DNA from 3 places in the Arthrobacter sp. AK01 genome. Region 2 is predicted to be linked to each of the others. Evidence: riboswitches for the same ligand, from Rfam matches in the RefSeq annotation. Region 2 holds a riboswitch; each other region holds the start of a gene.
What was found. A riboswitch is a leader RNA that binds a small molecule or an ion and turns the genes downstream of it on or off. The one in region 2 is predicted to bind S-adenosylmethionine.

Region 1 (5,609 bases), on a different contig from region 2:
CCACGACGGCGCCGGTCGCCAGGAGCGCGATGCCCACCAGCACGCCGGCTACCAGCAAAGCAGCCACACCCGTCATGCCGAAAATGAACGGCAGGATGGGCACGATGGCGCCCGAGGCGAAGAAGCAGAAGCTGGACAACGCGGCGCCCCACGCCGAACCGACGGATTCGTGCTCATCGGTGGCCGGCTTCTCTGGCTGCAGGGAGAGGCTGGGGTCGCAGTCGCAGCTGAAGACGCCCATGCGTTCGGCGGCGCGGTGTTCGGCGGCTTCGTGGGTCATGCCCCGAGCCAAGTACACAAGAACCAGCTCGTTGTGCTCGATGTCCAACGAAGGTGCTGCTGTGAGCGTGGCCTGAGTGGGCAACGTGGCGTTAAGCAATTCCCGCTGGGAGCGCACGGAAACGTACTCGCCGGCGCCCATGGACAACGCCCCGGCCAACAGGCCTGCGACGCCGCTCATCAGCACGACAGGGCTGGGCACGCCGGTTGCGGCCATGCCCATGACCAGCGAAAGGTTGCTGACCAAGCCATCGTTTGCGCCGAAGACAGCAGCGCGGAAAGTGCCGGAGAGCCTGTTGCGTCCACGCGTGGCCAGGCCCCGGACCACTTCTTCGTGGATCTGCTCATCGGCCACCATGGCTGCTGTTGCCGCCGGTTCGGTGCCGTAGGGGGAGCGGCCTTCGGCTCGTTGGGCCAGGGCCAGTACAAAGACCGACCCGAAGTTGCGGGCCAGGAAGCCCAGGAACTGGCTGCGGGTTGAGGCGGCCTTGGGCATTCCGGCGTGCTCGCCCAGGAGCTTGAGCCAGTGGGCCTCGTGACGCCCTTCGGCTTCGGCCAGGGCCAGGAGGATTTGGCGTTCTTCGCCGTCGCGCCTCTGGGCGAGTTCGCGATAGACGGCAGCCTCGGCGCGCTCATCGGCCAGATACTGACGCCAGCGGCGGATGTCCGAGGACGACGGGGATGCATCATTTTTCGAGGCTACGCTGGCGACGGCCGTTGTTTCGGGGGCCGTGTTTTCGGTGGCGGGGTCCGGAGCCGGGCTCGACGAACCGGGGGATTCCTGGTGCTGTTGCACTTTCTCTCCTGTGCTGGGTGGGGTGGTTTCGGCCCCATTGCACGCCCCACACTACCGCTTATTGGCGGGGATTTTTGGCTGGTATTCCTCAACTGGAATGTTCGGCGCACCGTAATTCCGGGCACCCTTGACCCTCGACTGAGGCGGTGCTCAGATGGAAGGACAGGAGCGGGGAGCTCCCCGTTTTCCGGTTACCGGGCTTTGACCGGCCCACGAGACGGAGGTTGCATTATGGACACCACCGAATCACACGCCAGCCACCCGCGGGCGACCATCGAGTCGGACCCAGCCTATGACTACGCCGAGGATCAGGAAGTGGACGAAGCCTGGGTGGAAGAGGTGGACGCCCCGGAGGACGACGAACGCGTCGTCCCGATCGATGAAACCGAGGACTTCCGCGAGGAGGACGAAGGGAACTAGGCCTGCTCCCACGGGCAGAGAGGGAAGTGCCGCTGCACGCCCTCGCGCTTTCCGGCGGCAGCAACGGTCACCGTCAGGGTCCTTGAGGCCGCACACCATTGCGTCGGCCGGACAGCCTGCGTCAGGGCCCGGGTGATCAAGTGCGGTTCGGGATGCCCAAACCGCGCCGTACCGGCGTTGGAGATGATGGTCACCGTGCCCAGGAAAAGGTCGACGGCGGGAATCACCGTGACCGTGCGGGCTGCGGTTTTGGCAGGGGTTCCTGTGGCCGGCGCACTTGCGGCCGGCGTGGATGCCTGGGTGGTATCGCCTTGGTACGGCAAGGGACTGCTCCTCAGTGGAGTGCTCTTGCCCGCTCGGTTGTCTCTGGTCCGGGACGGGCCGCTTCCTCATCCGAACCACCCGTGAACATGGGGTTGGTGTGTGGCCAGTCGGAGCTTGGCACCACATCTCTTGAAGCTGGGACAACCCTACCCCACCGGGCGTTCTTCCAGGGGACGAAACAACGGCGACGCCTCCCCGAAAAGGGGTGGCGCCGCCGTCGAACGTTGCTCTGTTACTTGCCGTGCACTTTTACTTGTGGCTGCTGACCGGGTGGGCCTCCGGCGGCAGCTCTTCCGAGACAGCACCTGCGACGCGCTTGTCCCATGCTTCGCGGACCGCGGGATCCGTGGGCGGGGTGAGCAGCGAGATCACTACGTAGGCGATGAAGGAAGCCGCGAGGCCGAAGTAGATCGGCTCGTTGGCGTAGACGCCGTCAGCGCTGGGAATGACTCCAACGGCGAAGAAGATCAGCAGGACAAGCGTCAGCACCGAGCCCACTGCCATGGACCACGCGGCGGCGATGCCCGTGCCGCGCTTCCACACCAGGCCGCCCAGGATTGCCACCAGGAGGCCACCTACCAGGATGTCGTAGGCGATGGTGAGGGCGACAACCACGTCCTGCGCAGCCATGGAAATCAGCACGGCTACGATACCGAGGCCAAGTACCCAGTAGCGGTTGGCCTTGACGTCGTGCTCGGGGTTCTCCGTGTCATCAGTGTTGATGGTCTTGCCGAACCAGCTGGCCACGAACGGGACGACGTCTGCACGTGCCACCGTTGCCGCGGCAATCAGGGCTCCGGATGCGGTGGACATCATTGCTGCAACAGCTGCGGCCATGACCAGGCCGCCGATGCCGACAGGCAGGATGTGCGTTGCTACCTCTGCGTAAACCACGTCCTTGCCGAGGTTGGCGACGTCGATGTCCGGGAGCGCTACGCGGGCAGCCAGGCCGATCAGGGCCCCGGCGATGCCGTAAAGGATGCAGTAGACACCTGCGGTGGCGCCGCCCCAGCGTGCGACGGTGGGGGTCTTGGCGGTGAAGACGCGCTGCCAGATGTCCTGGCCGATCAGGAGGCCGAGCGTGTACACCACGAAGTAGGTGATGATCGTCTGGACACCAATGCCGTCGATCTGGAAGAAGCTTGCGTCGAGGCGCTCACGGATGCCGTCCATGCCGCCGGCTGCGTTCATGACGAACGGGAGCATCAGGAAGAAGATGCCTACGGTCTTGATGATGAACTGGACCTGGTCGGCCAGGGTGATGGACCACATACCGCCGATGGTCGAGTAGACGAGCACGATCGCGCCGCCAACTGCGATGGCCAGCCAGCGTTCCCAATCGAAGAGGACCACGAAGATGGTGGCGTAAGCGCCGGTGGACGTGGCACACAGCATCAGCGTGTACGCCAGCATCACGATTCCGGAGGTCTGCGTGGCCTTGCTGCCGTAGCGAAGGCTCAGCATCTGGGAGACCGTGTAGATCTTCAGGCGCTGGATGGTGCCTGCGAACAGGAGGCTGAGCAGCAGCACGCCCGAGCCGATTGCCACAACCAGCCACATGCCGGAGATGCCGAACTTGTAGCCGAGGCCGACGCCGCCCACGGTGGATGCGCCACCGAGGACCACTGCGGCCATGGTGCCGGTGTAAAGGAAGGGGCCCAGGCGGCGGCCGGCCACCAGGAAGTCGCTGTTGTTCTTGGTGCGGGACTTGCCCCACCAGCCGAATGCCAGCATGGCGAGCAGGTACACCACCACGATTGCGATGTTAATAGCCGAAGATTCCATGAGAGGTCCTTGGAGCTGATGCACGGAGGTTGGGGTTTTCGACGATACTCCTGCGAAGCGTCGAAGTCTCTGTGCTGATGATTGGAGATTGGGGATGTGTTGTGTGCCTCACAGACAACACTTGTTGCCTATGAGGATATGTTGTGATCGGAGTAACAGTCAAGATGCTTTGGTCATGGTTCCGCGGATTCTGGCCTTGTTGGCCTGTCTCCCGGCTACTATTGCTCCAATGACAGGGCCACATGACAGGCCTGAAAGGTTCGTGAATGAAGGCTCTACCCGTTGAACCGAGCAATGTTCCCGTTGCCATCGGTTCCAGAATCCGCGCAGCCCGGCAGGCGCAGCGCCTCACCATCGAGCAAGTGGCGGACGCTACCGGGCTGACCAAGGGCTTCCTCAGCCGTGTGGAGCGCGACCTGACATCGCCGTCGGTCGCTTCCTTGGTCACCCTGTGCCAGGTCCTGTCGGTATCGGTGGGGGACTTGTTCGCAGCCCCGGAGACGCACTTGACCAAGCGCGACGACGGTCCCCGCATCTCCCTGGGTGGCCAGGGCATAGTGGAGCGCTTACTGACCGCCCGCTCGGAGCGGCGGCTCCAGATCCTGCAAGCAACCATCGAGCCCCGGGGCCGCGGTGAAAACGAGCTGTACGCCGTGGACTGCGACGTAGACGTCCTGCACGTGGTCAAGGGCAGGATCAAGCTCATCCTGACCAATGAGGAGTACGACCTCGAAGAGGGGGACACCCTCTCCTTCCCGGGGCGCGAGCCGCATACCTGGATCAACCCCACGGACGAAACCGTCGAGGTGCTCTGGGTGCTGGTTCCAGCGGCCAGCCGCTAGTTTCGCGCCAACGCGCGGGGGCGGCAGCTAGCCGACGTGCACCCATGGCCGGCGGGTGATGTCCGGCTCGGCTTCCCTCAGCACTTCACGGGTGACAGGCGCGATCTCGCCTTCGCCGAAGAACAGGAACTTGCTGAGGTTGGAGATCGGGTTGCCCTCGGTCCAGCGGAAGTAGATGTGCGGCATGAACCCGGTGACGTCGCGGATGTGCAGCAGGACTGCGGCTACGGTGTTGGGCACGTTGTTGCTGTGCACTTCCAGGATCTTGAACCCGTGCCGCTGCTTGCCTACGACCTGGAGTTCCTGCTCGAAGTCCGAGCTGTCGTCCACGATGACCTCGATGAACACGGCGTCGCAGTCAACGGGAAGGTGGTTGGCCTGCTGGGCGTGCTGGAGCTTCTCCCGGTAGCGGCTTGCGCTGAGGTGCTTGGGCTCGTGGGCGATGATGCGCACTGGTCCTTCGGCAGCGTTCGCCGTGAATTCAAGGGCCTTCTCATCCATCTTGATGTGGGTGGCCCGGAGTTCGAAGGCGCGCCTCATGCGGGAAATGAAGCTGACGACCATGATGCCCAGGATGAAGAGCGCCGCAATCTTCAAGCCGTCGGGGCGTTCGATCGAGTTGACCACGGTGGTGTAGACGAACACGAGGGAGATCAGCCCGAAGCCGATGACCTGGGCCCGTTGCTTCTTTCGCCGTGCGGACAGGGTCACGGCTATGGAGGCCGAGGTGATGAGGACCAGCACGCCTGTGGCGTAGGCGCCACCCTGGGCGTTGACGTCCGCCTTGAAGATGATGGTGACAAGGAAAGCGATGACTGTGAACACCAGCACCAGTGGACGAAGGGCGCGGGCCCACGCCGGCGCCATGCCGTAGCGGGGCAGGTACCTCGGGACCAGGTTGAGCAGTCCCGCCATGGCGGAAGCGCCGGCGAACCAGAGGATGGCGATGGTGCTGACGTCATAGACAGTTCCGAAGCCGTCGCCGAGGAATTTGTGGGCGAGGTAGGCGAGTGCGCGGCCCTCGGCCTTGCCGCCGTCTTGGAATTCGGCGGCGGGGATCAGCATGACGGTGGTGAAGCTGGACGTGATGAGGAATGAGCTCATGATGATGGCTGCGGTGGTGAGCAGCTTGTGGGCGCCCTTGATCCGGCCTGTGGGCTTGG
Region 2 (5,609 bases):
GACCGATGGCAGGCCGGAAGCCAGGTTTGTGGACATCTCCGGCGTGCATGATGCGCGAAAGCCTGTGGACCCACGGAACCGACGTATCCAACTGGTTCCAGATCAGTCCCAGGATTCCCTGCGGGCGCAGGATCCGGGAGATTTCGGTGCTGGCGGGGAGGGGGTCGCACCAGTGCCAGGCCTGGGCAACGCTGACGACGTCGAATGCTGAGTCCGCCAGCCCAGTTGCCTCGGCCGTACCCTCCACTGCGCTGACCTGCGGATACCTCTTCCGCAGTTGTTCCAACATGTCAGTGGAAGGATCGACGGCGGCCACCTCAAGTCCGCGTTCGAGGAGGAGGGCAGTGAACTTTCCGGTACCTGCTCCAATGTCCGCAGCTGTCTCTGCTCTATCGGGAAGGAGCCACGTCAGGGAGTCTGCGGGGTAGCCGGGCCGCACGCGATCATAGTGCTCACCGCCGTCTTGAAAGCTCTGGCCGAGTTCTTGCCGACGTGTGGCATGGAGTTTCGGACCGCGCGGTCCAGCCGGTCCGGGAATGCCGGGCTGTCCGTTTGATGGAGCCGGAGAACGCAATGCCACGCAAAGACTCCTTCACAGGGTCGCCAAAATATACCCTACGAATTTACCGCAGCAGCGGGAGAGCTTGGATCTCGGGGTTAGCCGCGTCCCTGGTCCACGGTGGGGTTCTAGTCCACGGTGCAGGGAGCAGCGCCGGCAGTGCCGGGTGTGTTGGGAGCCCATTCCGGGTAGGTTCGGTGGTCATTGGCAGGTACCCAGCGGCCCTCGTCCACCACGTAGTCCCAACCCAGCCCGTTGCGCTTGAGTTCATCGATGCCTGCCAGCAGCCTCGTGGCGTCCTCCAACCGGGAGCCGACGCCAAAGCTGGCACGCAAGGAGCCTGAGGGCAGGCCGAGCCGCTTGAGCAGGGGGTGGGCGCAGAAGCGTCCGTCCCGGAGACCAACGCCGTGCTCCGCCGCCAGATACGCGGCGACCAACCCGGCGTCGAATCCTTCCACGGAGAAATTGACGACGCCAATGGTGTCTTCGGAGTCGCTGAAGATCCTGTGGACCGTCACGCCATCGATGGCCTCCAGGCCGTCCACCAGGTAGGAACGGATGGCTGCTTCATGGGCGTGCCACGCCTCTTGGTCCAGTCCGGCGAGGACCTGCGTGGCGCGGGCGAGGGTTGCCGCACCCAGGACGTTGGGCGAGCCACCCTCGTGGCGGGCGGGACCGGTTGCCCAGCTGACGGAGTCCAGGCGGGCTTCACGGACGGCCCCGCCGCCGGCCAGGTGCGGCGTTCCGGCGTCGAGCCAATCCGGGCGACCAACCACGACACCAGCGCCGAACGGTGCGTACAGCTTGTGTCCGGAGAAGACGATGTAGTCGACGTCCGCCTCGGTGATGTTGATCCGGCGGTGCGGTGCGAGCTGGGCCGCGTCCACCACGATACGGGCGCCGTATTCGTGGGCCAGGGAAGCTAGTTGCGCGATGGGAAGGATTTCGCCGGTGACGTTCGAGGCACCTGTCACGGCAAGCAGGCTTACTCCGCCCTGGGCCAACTCCGTGCGGAGCCTGTCCAGTGTTGCTGTCAAGGTAGACGCTGCGACGACGCTGCGGTGCGGGACACCCTGCCATGGAAGGAGGTTGGCGTGGTGTTCGATGTCCAAATACAGGACTTCGCCCGTCGGTAGGCTGTCAACCTGCGGGAGGCATCCCGCGAGAAGATTCAAGGAGTCGGTGGTATTACGGGTGAAGATCACGGAGTCGTCGGGGCGTCCTCCGACGAATTCACGGACGATGTTCCGCGAATTTTCGTAGACAGACGTGCTGATCTGGGACGCATAACCCGCACCGCGGTGAACGCTCGCATAGTACGGCAGGACTTCGTTGAGGTATGCAGAAACGATGGTCAGGGCAGGCGCCGATGCTCCGTAATCGAGGTTGGCGTACCGAACATGCCCGCCCTGGATCAGCGGAGCCTGTAACTCTGCACCCGTGACTGCGGAGAGCGGCCTTGAAGCGGCGGCAGCCTGCGCCGGGGTTTCTTCGGCAAGAGAAGGAATGATGTTTGAGTCGAACGTGACAGTGCTCATGGGACCTCACTCAAGAGGGACCCCCATAGGGGGATCCGCGCTTGCCGCATCCGTTCCGGACCGGCCGGGTCGTCACCCGGGGCACCCCACCGCGAATGGAGGGTTGCCGGCCAGCAAACCGGGGTTTAGCGCTGGCACTCGTGACCTGTAAAAAGGTTAGGGCACTGCCCGGGACCGCTCCAAAGCTGATTCGCATTGTTAAGCGCTTTGTTACGTCGGTGGCCGAATGAGGTGATCCGGCGAAGAAAAAACGGCGGACACCCCCAAAGGGGGGAATCCGCCGTCGAAAATTCGGAAAACGCGCGCGGCCGCGACCGTCCGCAACTGTGCCTTAGAGGAGGTCGTCCAGCCCCGGGTTGAGCCGTTTGAGGACCTCGGAGTGCAGGATCGAGTTGGTGGCCAGGGCGTTGCCGCCGAAGGGGCCGTCTTCGCCTTCCAAGGAAGTAAAACGGCCACCGGCCTCGGTAACGATCGGGACGAGTGCTGCCATGTCGTAGAGGTTCAACTCCGGCTCGCAGGCGATGTCCACGGCGCCTTCGGCCACCAGACAGTAGGACCAGAAGTCACCGTAGGCTCGGGTTCGCCAGATGTCTTCGGTGAGCCCCATGAACTCGTCGAGGTTTCCTCGCTGCTTCCACCCGGACAGGCTTGAATACGACATCGAAGCGTCGGCCAACCGGGAAACGTTCGAGACCTTCAGGCGCGTAGCGGACGCGAGGGAGCGGCCCATGTAGGCGCCCATGTCCTTGGCCGCCCACCAGCGCTTGCCCAATGCCGGTGCGCTGACGACGCCGACAACAGGTTCTCCCTCGTCAACGAGGGCGATCAACGTTGCCCAGACCGGCACGCCGCGGACGAAGTTCTTGGTCCCGTCAATGGGATCTATGATCCAACGCCGTGAGCCATGGCCGCTGCTGCCAAACTCCTCGCCCAGGACGGCGTCCCTCGGCCGGGAGCGGGACAGCTGACCCCTGATTGCTTCCTCAGCGGCCTTGTCGGCATCGGTGACTGGTGTGAGGTCTGGCTTGGTTTCGATCTGCAGGTCCAGTGCCTTGAAGCGGTCCATGGTCTGGGCGTCGACTGAATCAGCGAGGACGTGGGCAAGGCGCAGGTCATCGTTGTAGGTGGAAACGGGATGGGTCATGCCACCAAACTATCCTGAATCATCAGCTGCGGTGGGGACGTGGCGCCGTAAGGATCAGTTGACGGTGCCCAGTTCCTTGGCCTCTTTGGCTTCAAGCCGGGGGTCCGCACCCAGCAGGCGGCGCAAGGAAGCCAGCCGGGCCACACCGGAGGGCCCTGCATGGCCTTCGTTCACCCAGGGATCCAGGCCGCAATTGATGGCTGTGGCGTCATGCTTGCAGCCACGCTCGCAGGCTTCCGTGCCGGGCTCAAGGTCAGGGAACGAATGCAGGATCCGGTCCGGATCCACGTGCGCAAGACCAAAGGAGCGGATGCCGGGGGTGTCGATGATCCAGCTGCCGGACGGGGCATCGGCAAGTTTCAGGGCCAAGGCAGACGACGAGGTATGCCGTCCACGGCCCGTCACGGCATTGACGCCGCCCGTGGCTCGTTCCGCCCCCGTCAAAGCATTGACCATGGTGGATTTGCCGACGCCTGAGTGGCCGAGCATGACGGTCACCTTGCCGCCGAGGTGGGAGCGCAGCTGGGCCACGGCGTCCCTGTCCAAACGTGCTGATAATCCGTCATCCGAACGCGCGTCAATACCGCTGGCTTCAGTGTCCGCTGTGCGGCTGATGATCACGGGGAAGTCCAGGCTGAGGTAGTTGGCGAGCAATTCCGCCGGATCCTTGACGTCCGCTTTGGTGATGAGCAGCAGCGGCTCTATGCCGGCGTCGTACGCTGCCACCAAGGCGCGGTCGATGAACCCGGTGCGCGGTTCGGGGTTGGCGGCAGCAACAACCACCACCAGCTGATCGGCGTTGGCCACAACCACCCGTTCGATGGGGTCAGTGTCGTCGGCGCTGCGACGCAGCAGGGTGCGGCGTTCTTCAACACGGACCAGCCTTGCAAGCGTGTCCGGGGCGCCGGAGACATCACCTACCAAGGCGACGAAATCGCCGGGGACCACGGGGTTCCGCCGCAGTTCACGGGCGCGGGCGGCGATAATGACGCGTTCATCCGCGGAATCTTCGTCCACAATGGCCCTGTAGCGCCCGCGGTCCACGGTGATGATCCGGCCAATAACGGCGTCATCATGGCTTGGCCGGTCCTTGGTCCGGGGCCTTGATCCTTTTTTGTTGGGGCGGATCCGGACGTCGGATTCGTCCCAGGAGCGTGCATCGCGGCCCATGGTCAGTTGCTGGCCTCGTCCGTGCCGGCGGATTCGAGCATACTTGCCCAGATTTCAGGGAACTCCGGCATGGTCTTTGACGTCGTGGCGATATCTTCCACGTGGACGCCTTCGATCGCGAGTCCGAGGATGGCACCCGCAGTGGCCATGCGGTGGTCGGCGTAGCTGTGCACCACACCGCCGTGCAAGGCCGCGGGGCGGATAATCAAGCCATCGGCGGTTTCTTCGGAGTCTCCACCCAGGGCGTTGATCTCAGCGACAAGCGCAGCAAGCCGGTCCGTTTCGTGACCACGGAGATGGGCAATGCCCGTCAGCCGCGAGGGGCTTGCGGCAAGAGCGCACAAGGCCGCAACAGTGGGAGCGAGTTCGCTGGTTTCGTCGAAGTCGGCTCCGAGGATCGCCGGCCCGCCGGTCACGCTAAGGGTCCCGTCCGCCAAGGTGACCTCGGCCCCCATAGTGGCGAGGATCGTCCTCCACATATCGCCGACCTGGGTGGTGCTGGCCGGCCAGTTGGGGATGCGGACGGTTCCCTGCGTGGCCAACGCTGCGGCCAGGAACGGCCCCGCATTTGAAAGATCCTGTTCGATCCGTTGGTCAAAGGCCTTGATGGAGCCGGGGGAGACCCGCCAATGGTTGGGCACGGAGTCGTCCACGGAGACTCCGACACTTCGCAGGACCTCCACGGTCATGGTGATGTGGTCGAGGCTGGGTACCGGCTTTCCGACGTGCTCCAAGTGAAGCCCCTCGGTAAACCGTGCGCCCACCAGCAGCAAGGCGGAGACGAACTGGGACGAGGCGCTGGCGTCGATCACCAAGTGGCCGCCGCGGACCTCGCCGGTGCCTTCCACTGTGAACGGAAGGGCCGACGGCGTCCTGCCGCCTTCCGCTGCCACGGGAACGCCGAGGGCGATCAACGCCTCGATGATGGTTCCCATGGGCCGGTTGCGGGCATGTGGATCTCCATCGAAGACGGTGGGCCCGTTGCGCAATGCCGCGAGGGGAGGCACGAAACGCATGACGGTTCCAGCCAGGCCGCAGTCGATGGCAGTTTCCGAGCCCGAGGCTGCAGGATCCATGGGCGTTATCTCAAGGTCCGGACCGTAGTCGCCGTCACCGGGGACCTCCGTGACGGTGGCGCCCAAGTGCCGCAGGGCCTGGATCATGAGTGCGGAGTCACGGGAATGCAGGGGAGCGCGTA
Region 3 (5,609 bases), on a different contig from region 2:
CTCCGGCAGCGGCGCCGTGTTCAGCGGACCGCGGACTTTGAAGAAGTCGCCCTGGTGGTTGATCGGGTGAACTTTGCTGTGGTCCGCGAATACTCCGGCGTCCACATCCTCAAGAACAGCGCCAGGCTCCCAGCTCCGCCAAAGCCGCCTGACGACGTCAACGAACTCCTCCGCCTTTTCGTAGCGAAGATCGTGCTCGATCTGCTGGTCCAGCCCGTAATTCTGCGCGGCGAGGTCACTGCCCGAGGTAACGACGTTCCACCCCAGCTGCCCCTCGGAAAAATGCTGCAACGTCGCGAGGAGACGGGCGGCCGTGAAGGGCGGGTAGAAGGAAGCGCTGACCGTCGGCACGATGCCCAGGTGTTCGGTGGCGGCGAGAAGGTACGGGACCAATGCCAGCGGATCATGTTTGGGCGCGAAGGACGCGTGGGCCAAGGACACCTCGGCCGAACCGCCATACGTATCAGGAACCGTGAGCGAGTCCTCGATGATGAACAGGTCCAGGCCGGATCGTTCAAACGCCCGGACGGCCTCCTGGTACAGGGCGGGTTTTTCCAGTCGTAGCCCAGGCCGTAGCCGGGCGTACCCCAGCCCTGGACACCGAATCCGTGGCCCACAAACCATCCAAAGTGCAGCATGGGCTTGAGTGTAGAACTGCTCTGTCCGTTCACCACGACCTGATTTCATGCGAAGTTACAGGGGGTCGTACTGGGTCAATTATGCTCCCGGGACGTCACAATTGGACGTGCCCCGGCCCCTCCCGGTTTCCACATACAGCGGTCACCTTGTTCCGCAGACAGGAGGCGTCGGGAATGATCGCTGTATGAGTGCATCAACCGCCCGCCCTTCGGCCAAAGACAGGCTGTCCAGCGTCTGGGCCCTCAAGGGTTACAAGCGTGAATGGCTGCGGCATGACATCATCGCGGGCGCCGCGCTGTTTGCCCTGCTGGTGCCCGCCGGGATGGCTTATGCGCAGGCAGCCGGGCTTCCACCTGTTACCGGACTCTACGCGACCGTTGTGCCGTTGCTCGCCTACGCCGTCGTTGGGCCTTCCCGCATCCTTGTCCTGGGACCCGACTCGGCCCTGGCCCCGCTGATCGCCGCGGCGATTGTGCCGCTGGCGGCGGGAAGCAGCGGGAAGTCGGTGGCATTGGCAGGACTCTTGGCCGTCCTGGTGGGTGCCTTCATGCTCGCGGGCTCAGCCTTGAAGCTCGGGGCAGTCACGGGCCTGCTGTCCAAACCGATCCGGCTTGGGTACCTCAACGGGATCGCCCTTTTGGTAGCGCTCTCGCAGCTGCCGGCGTTCCTGGGGATTGAGGCCGACGGCGACATCTGGCACAAGCTCGCGAAGGTCACCACTGGGGTGCTGGGCGGCGAGGTCAACATCACCGCGCTGCTGCTGGGCGTGGCCTCGCTGGCATTGATCTGGGTCCCAAGGGTCCTGAAATGGAAGGTTCCGGGCGTCCTGCTGGCGGTGGTTGGCTCCTGCGTTGCGACGGCGGTCTGGGGCCTCAACGACGACGTCAAGGTCACCGGGGAATTGCCCCAGGGCCTGCCGATGCCCGCGCTTGGCGGCATTGGCTGGGCAGACGCGTTAACGTTGCTGCCCGCCGCTGCCGGCATTGCGCTCATGGTCTTCGCGGATACGGGAGTGCTGTCCCAAACCCTGGCCGCGAAGGAAGGCAAGCGGGTGTCCGGCAACCGGGAGATGGCAGCGCTCGGGGCGGCCAATGCTGCCACCGGCTTGCTGGGGGGATTCCCGATCTCCGGCAGCGCCTCCCGAACCCCTGTCGCCGTGGACGCTGGTGCCAAGTCCCAGATGACCGGCGTTGTGGGAGCGGTGCTGGTGCTGGCCTTCATGCTGTTGGCTCCGGGCGTGACCGCGTATCTGCCTTCGGCAACTCTGGCCGCCGTCGTGATTGCGGCGGCGATTGCCTTGGCCGATCCAGCAGGCGTCCGGCGGCTCCTGAGCATGAGCCGGAGTGAATCCGTAGTAATGCTCGCCGCGTTCCTGGGAGTTCTCACAGTGGGCGTTCTCCAGGGCATCGTCGTAGCCGTAGCCTTGGCGCTCCTGGATTTCGTACGCAGGGCGTGGGACCCGTATCGAACAGAGCTCGGCTCCGAGGAGGGCCTGCCCGGCTACCACGACCTCGAGAGGCACCCTGGTGCCGAACGCATCCCCGGCCTCCTGATTTTGCGCTTCGATGCGCCCCTGTTCTTCGGGAACGGACAGGTCCTGGCAACCTTCGTTCGCGAGCAACTGGACGAATCCCTTGACGAGGGCGAACATCCCATTACCCACGTCGTCCTCGCCGCTGAGCCCATCACCGGGATCGACACCACAGCCCTGGACGATCTGGTCACGCTGGACGAATGGCTCGCAAGCAAAGGCGTGGACTTGGTGTTCGCCGAGCTCAAAGGACCGGTGAAGGACAAGTTGATCCGCTTGGGCACAGCGGCCCGTTTCACACCCGCCCATTTCTTCCCCACTGTCGGGGCTGCGGTGCGCGCGCTCAGGCGCGAATAGCTCCAGCCTCTCCGATTACGCAACATGACGAGGGTGCAGGTACGTGCAAGTGCAGCCCGACGCCCGCGGATGTTACGTTTTTCTTGAGTAATGAGTACCAGCGCAAAGCCCTGACTTGCTGGTCGGCAACCCTCTCTCCGGCGGGGTGCCTCAGGTGACTACTCGGCGTATCGACAACTCGAACTGCAAGCGTGACTGAGGAGCACCAGCAATGCCTGAACCCACTGAAGAAAAACTCTCTTACCGCCTGATTACAGGCCCGGATACCCGTGATTTCTGCGAGCGTATCCACAACTCGCTGGCAGAAGGCTACGTACTCCACGGCAGCCCGGCCGCCACATTCAATGGCACCGACGTCATCGTTGCCCAGGCCGTCGTCCTTCCGGCCGCGATTGCCACTGCGGATGCCGCCGTCGCCAACGCCGTTGACCAGTTGGAGAACTACGACGACGAAGAAGCATTCGAGGGCCACGCATGAGCTACGCAGGTGACCTGACCCCGCAGGACGCGTGGGCCAAGCTTGAAGAAGGCGCCATCCTGGTGGATGTACGCACCGAGGGCGAGTGGGCCCACATCGGTATCCCGGACACCAAGGCAACCGAGAACGATCCCCTGTTCATCCAGTGGAACCTCGCTGGCGGCATCCCCAATTCCCGTTTCATCGAGGACCTGCAGCAGCAGGCGCCCGAGGACGACACCGTGGAGCTCGTCTTCATTTGCCGCTCGGGCCAGCGCTCAATCTCCGCCGCCATCGCTGCAACGCAGGCCGGTTTCACTGCCTATAACGTCCTTGAGGGCTTCGAAGGCGAACCGGACCGCTACGGGGAGCGCACGGTCAATGGTTGGAAGAACCGTGGCCTGCCGACGAATCTGGGGACCGAGTAAGTGACGTTCAATCCCGACGCCGCCGGCTGGAGCCCTGACACCCAGGCCGTCCGCGGCGGCCTTGACCGCACAAATTTCCAGGAAACGGCCGAACCCGTGTTCCTGAACTCCGGCTTCGTTTACGAATCCGCCGCAGCTGCCGAACGGGCCTTCACCGGTGAGGACGAACGTTTCGTCTACTCCCGCTATGGCAACCCTTCCGTGGCCACGTTCCAGGAGCGCTTGCGCCTGCTCGAAGGAACCGAGGCATGCTTCGCCACCGCGTCCGGTATGTCCGCAGTCTTCACCGCCTTGGGTGCGCTGTTGGCTGCCGGTGACCGCGTTGTTGCTGCCCGTTCCTTGTTCGGCTCCTGCTTCGTGATCCTGAACGAGATCCTCCCGCGGTGGGGCGTCGAGACCGTTTTTGTGGACGGCCCGGACCTGGACCAGTGGCGTGAGGCCCTCTCGGAACCGACCACCGCGGTCTTCTTCGAATCGCCGTCCAACCCCATGCAGGAGATCGTCGACATCGCTGCCGTCAGCGAACTGGCGCATGCCGCAGGGGCGACGGTCGTCGTCGACAATGTCTTTGCCACTCCCCTGCTGCAGCGCTGCGGTGAGCTGGGCGCGGACGTGATCGTCTATTCCGGCACCAAGCACATCGATGGCCAGGGACGTGTCCTCGGCGGCGCGATCCTGGGCACCAAGGAATTCATCGATGGCCCGGTCAAGCAGCTCATGCGACACACCGGTCCTTCGCTTTCCGCCTTCAACGCCTGGGTCCTCACCAAAGGCCTGGAGACCATCGGGCTGCGCGTAAACCACAGCTCGGCGTCCGCTTTGAAGATCGCGGAGTGGCTTGAGCAGCAGCCCGCCATCAGCTGGGTCAAGTACCCCCTGTTGAAGTCACACCCGCAATACGAGCTGGCCGCGAAGCAGATGAAGGCCGGCGGTACGGTGCTGACGTTCGAGCTGCTCCCTTCCGCGGGACGTTCTGCCAAGGATTCCGCGTTCGCGCTGCTCGATGGCCTCCGCGTCATCGACATCTCCAACAACCTTGGCGACTCCAAGTCCCTCATCACCCACCCGGCCACCACCACCCACCGGGCCATGGGTCCGGAGGGCCGCGCGGCCATCGGACTCAGCGACGGCGTTGTCCGTTTGTCTGTGGGCCTGGAGGACGTGGACGACCTCATCCTGGATCTGGAGAAGGCCCTCAAACAGGTCTAACCTTGCTGCCATGAGCGGGAACCATCCCTATCGCCGTGCCGGAGCGGTCATCGTTGCCGGCACGGTGGTGTGGTTCGTTGGAATCTCGCCGGTCTCCCGCGTCTACATCACCCCGGACAACGCCGCACGCCTGCGCATGCTGACAGCCAGCCAGCGCAGCTGGATTGCGGGGCAGCATCTGACCGCTGTGGGAACCGTCGCAGTCCCGGTGGGATTCGCCTACCGCCGGGGATCCAACACGCCGTTCCTCACGTACTCCGCGCTGCACGTTGTGGCGTTGGCAGCCCTCGGCGGGAGCCTTCTCTCCCTGCCCGTCCAACGGTGGATCGGTGTCACGGCCGCGGCCAGCGCACCTGTCTATGGCGCCATCTTGGTAGCTAAGAAGGACATCCCGCCGTTCTTCTTCTACTTGGTGGAGGGACTGACCGGCGCCTACCTGATGACATGGGAGGAATCCGAAGCCGACAAGCCTAGGGCCGCCTGACCCGGGTCAGCATGGGCGCCGGCTCCCTACGCGCGTCAGCGGCGCAGCCGCGCACCGTCACCTTCGCAGCATGCCCGACGACGGCGGCCAAGGCTTGGTTGGTGGGCGGACTGCCCGGCTGGCTTTGCCGATCCCGCTGCCTTTTGTTGTAACGCACCGCGGCTTCGCGTTGTTCATGGGCCCCGTTGCCTCGTTCAAGCAAGGCCGAGATCCCCGCTTTGACCAGCTCCAATTCGCTGTGGTCATCCAGGACCGGGCTCACGTAGTCCACCAGCGCCCACACAACCTCCGACGCCGGCCGGGGACGGAAATCACCGAAGTCCAGGAGATCTCCGCGCAGCCCTGAATTACTGGCTTGCCAGCTCGCCATCCGCAGGAGTGCCGTGGGCACCGCTGTGGGCTCAACGCCGTCGAGCATTTCCAAAGAATCCGTCTCCACCAAAGCCCGCACCAGCACGGCAATCAAGGCCGCGTCCTCGGCGCGGAGGCAGACATCGGCCACGC

Region 1: another riboswitch for S-adenosylmethionine. It lies ahead of LN996_RS18075 (hypothetical protein); the one in region 2 lies ahead of LN996_RS00725 (aminotransferase class V-fold PLP-dependent enzyme).
Region 3: another riboswitch for S-adenosylmethionine. It lies ahead of LN996_RS01960 (DUF1737 domain-containing protein); the one in region 2 lies ahead of LN996_RS00725 (aminotransferase class V-fold PLP-dependent enzyme).

The regions. Positions count from the first base shown of each region.
Region 1 is NZ_JAJOHP010000059.1:10,140-15,748, reverse strand. Features, by position in the region: gene LN996_RS18085 (VIT1/CCC1 transporter family protein) at 1-1,075, opposite strand, end outside; gene LN996_RS18080 (hypothetical protein) at 1,307-1,495, shown strand; gene LN996_RS18075 (hypothetical protein) at 1,492-1,818, opposite strand; SAM riboswitch class IV at 1,835-1,954, opposite strand; gene LN996_RS18070 (sodium:solute symporter) at 2,069-3,604, opposite strand; gene LN996_RS18065 (helix-turn-helix domain-containing protein) at 3,871-4,446, shown strand; gene LN996_RS18060 (amino acid transporter) at 4,474-5,609, opposite strand, start outside.
Region 2 is NZ_JAJOHP010000001.1:164,210-169,818, forward strand. Features, by position in the region: gene LN996_RS00720 (class I SAM-dependent methyltransferase) at 1-574, opposite strand, end outside; gene LN996_RS00725 (aminotransferase class V-fold PLP-dependent enzyme) at 688-2,097, opposite strand; SAM riboswitch class IV at 2,130-2,243, opposite strand; gene hisN (histidinol-phosphatase) at 2,429-3,241, opposite strand; gene LN996_RS00735 (ribosome small subunit-dependent GTPase A) at 3,296-4,411, opposite strand; gene aroA (3-phosphoshikimate 1-carboxyvinyltransferase) at 4,414-5,609, opposite strand, start outside.
Region 3 is NZ_JAJOHP010000003.1:89,548-95,156, reverse strand. Features, by position in the region: gene LN996_RS01970 (NtaA/DmoA family FMN-dependent monooxygenase) at 1-687, opposite strand, end outside; gene LN996_RS01965 (SulP family inorganic anion transporter) at 824-2,527, shown strand; SAM riboswitch class IV at 2,614-2,725, shown strand; gene LN996_RS01960 (DUF1737 domain-containing protein) at 2,739-3,005, shown strand; gene LN996_RS01955 (rhodanese-like domain-containing protein) at 3,002-3,412, shown strand; gene LN996_RS01950 (O-succinylhomoserine sulfhydrylase) at 3,413-4,621, shown strand; gene LN996_RS01945 (hypothetical protein) at 4,632-5,105, shown strand; gene LN996_RS01940 (glutamate--cysteine ligase) at 5,092-5,609, opposite strand, start outside.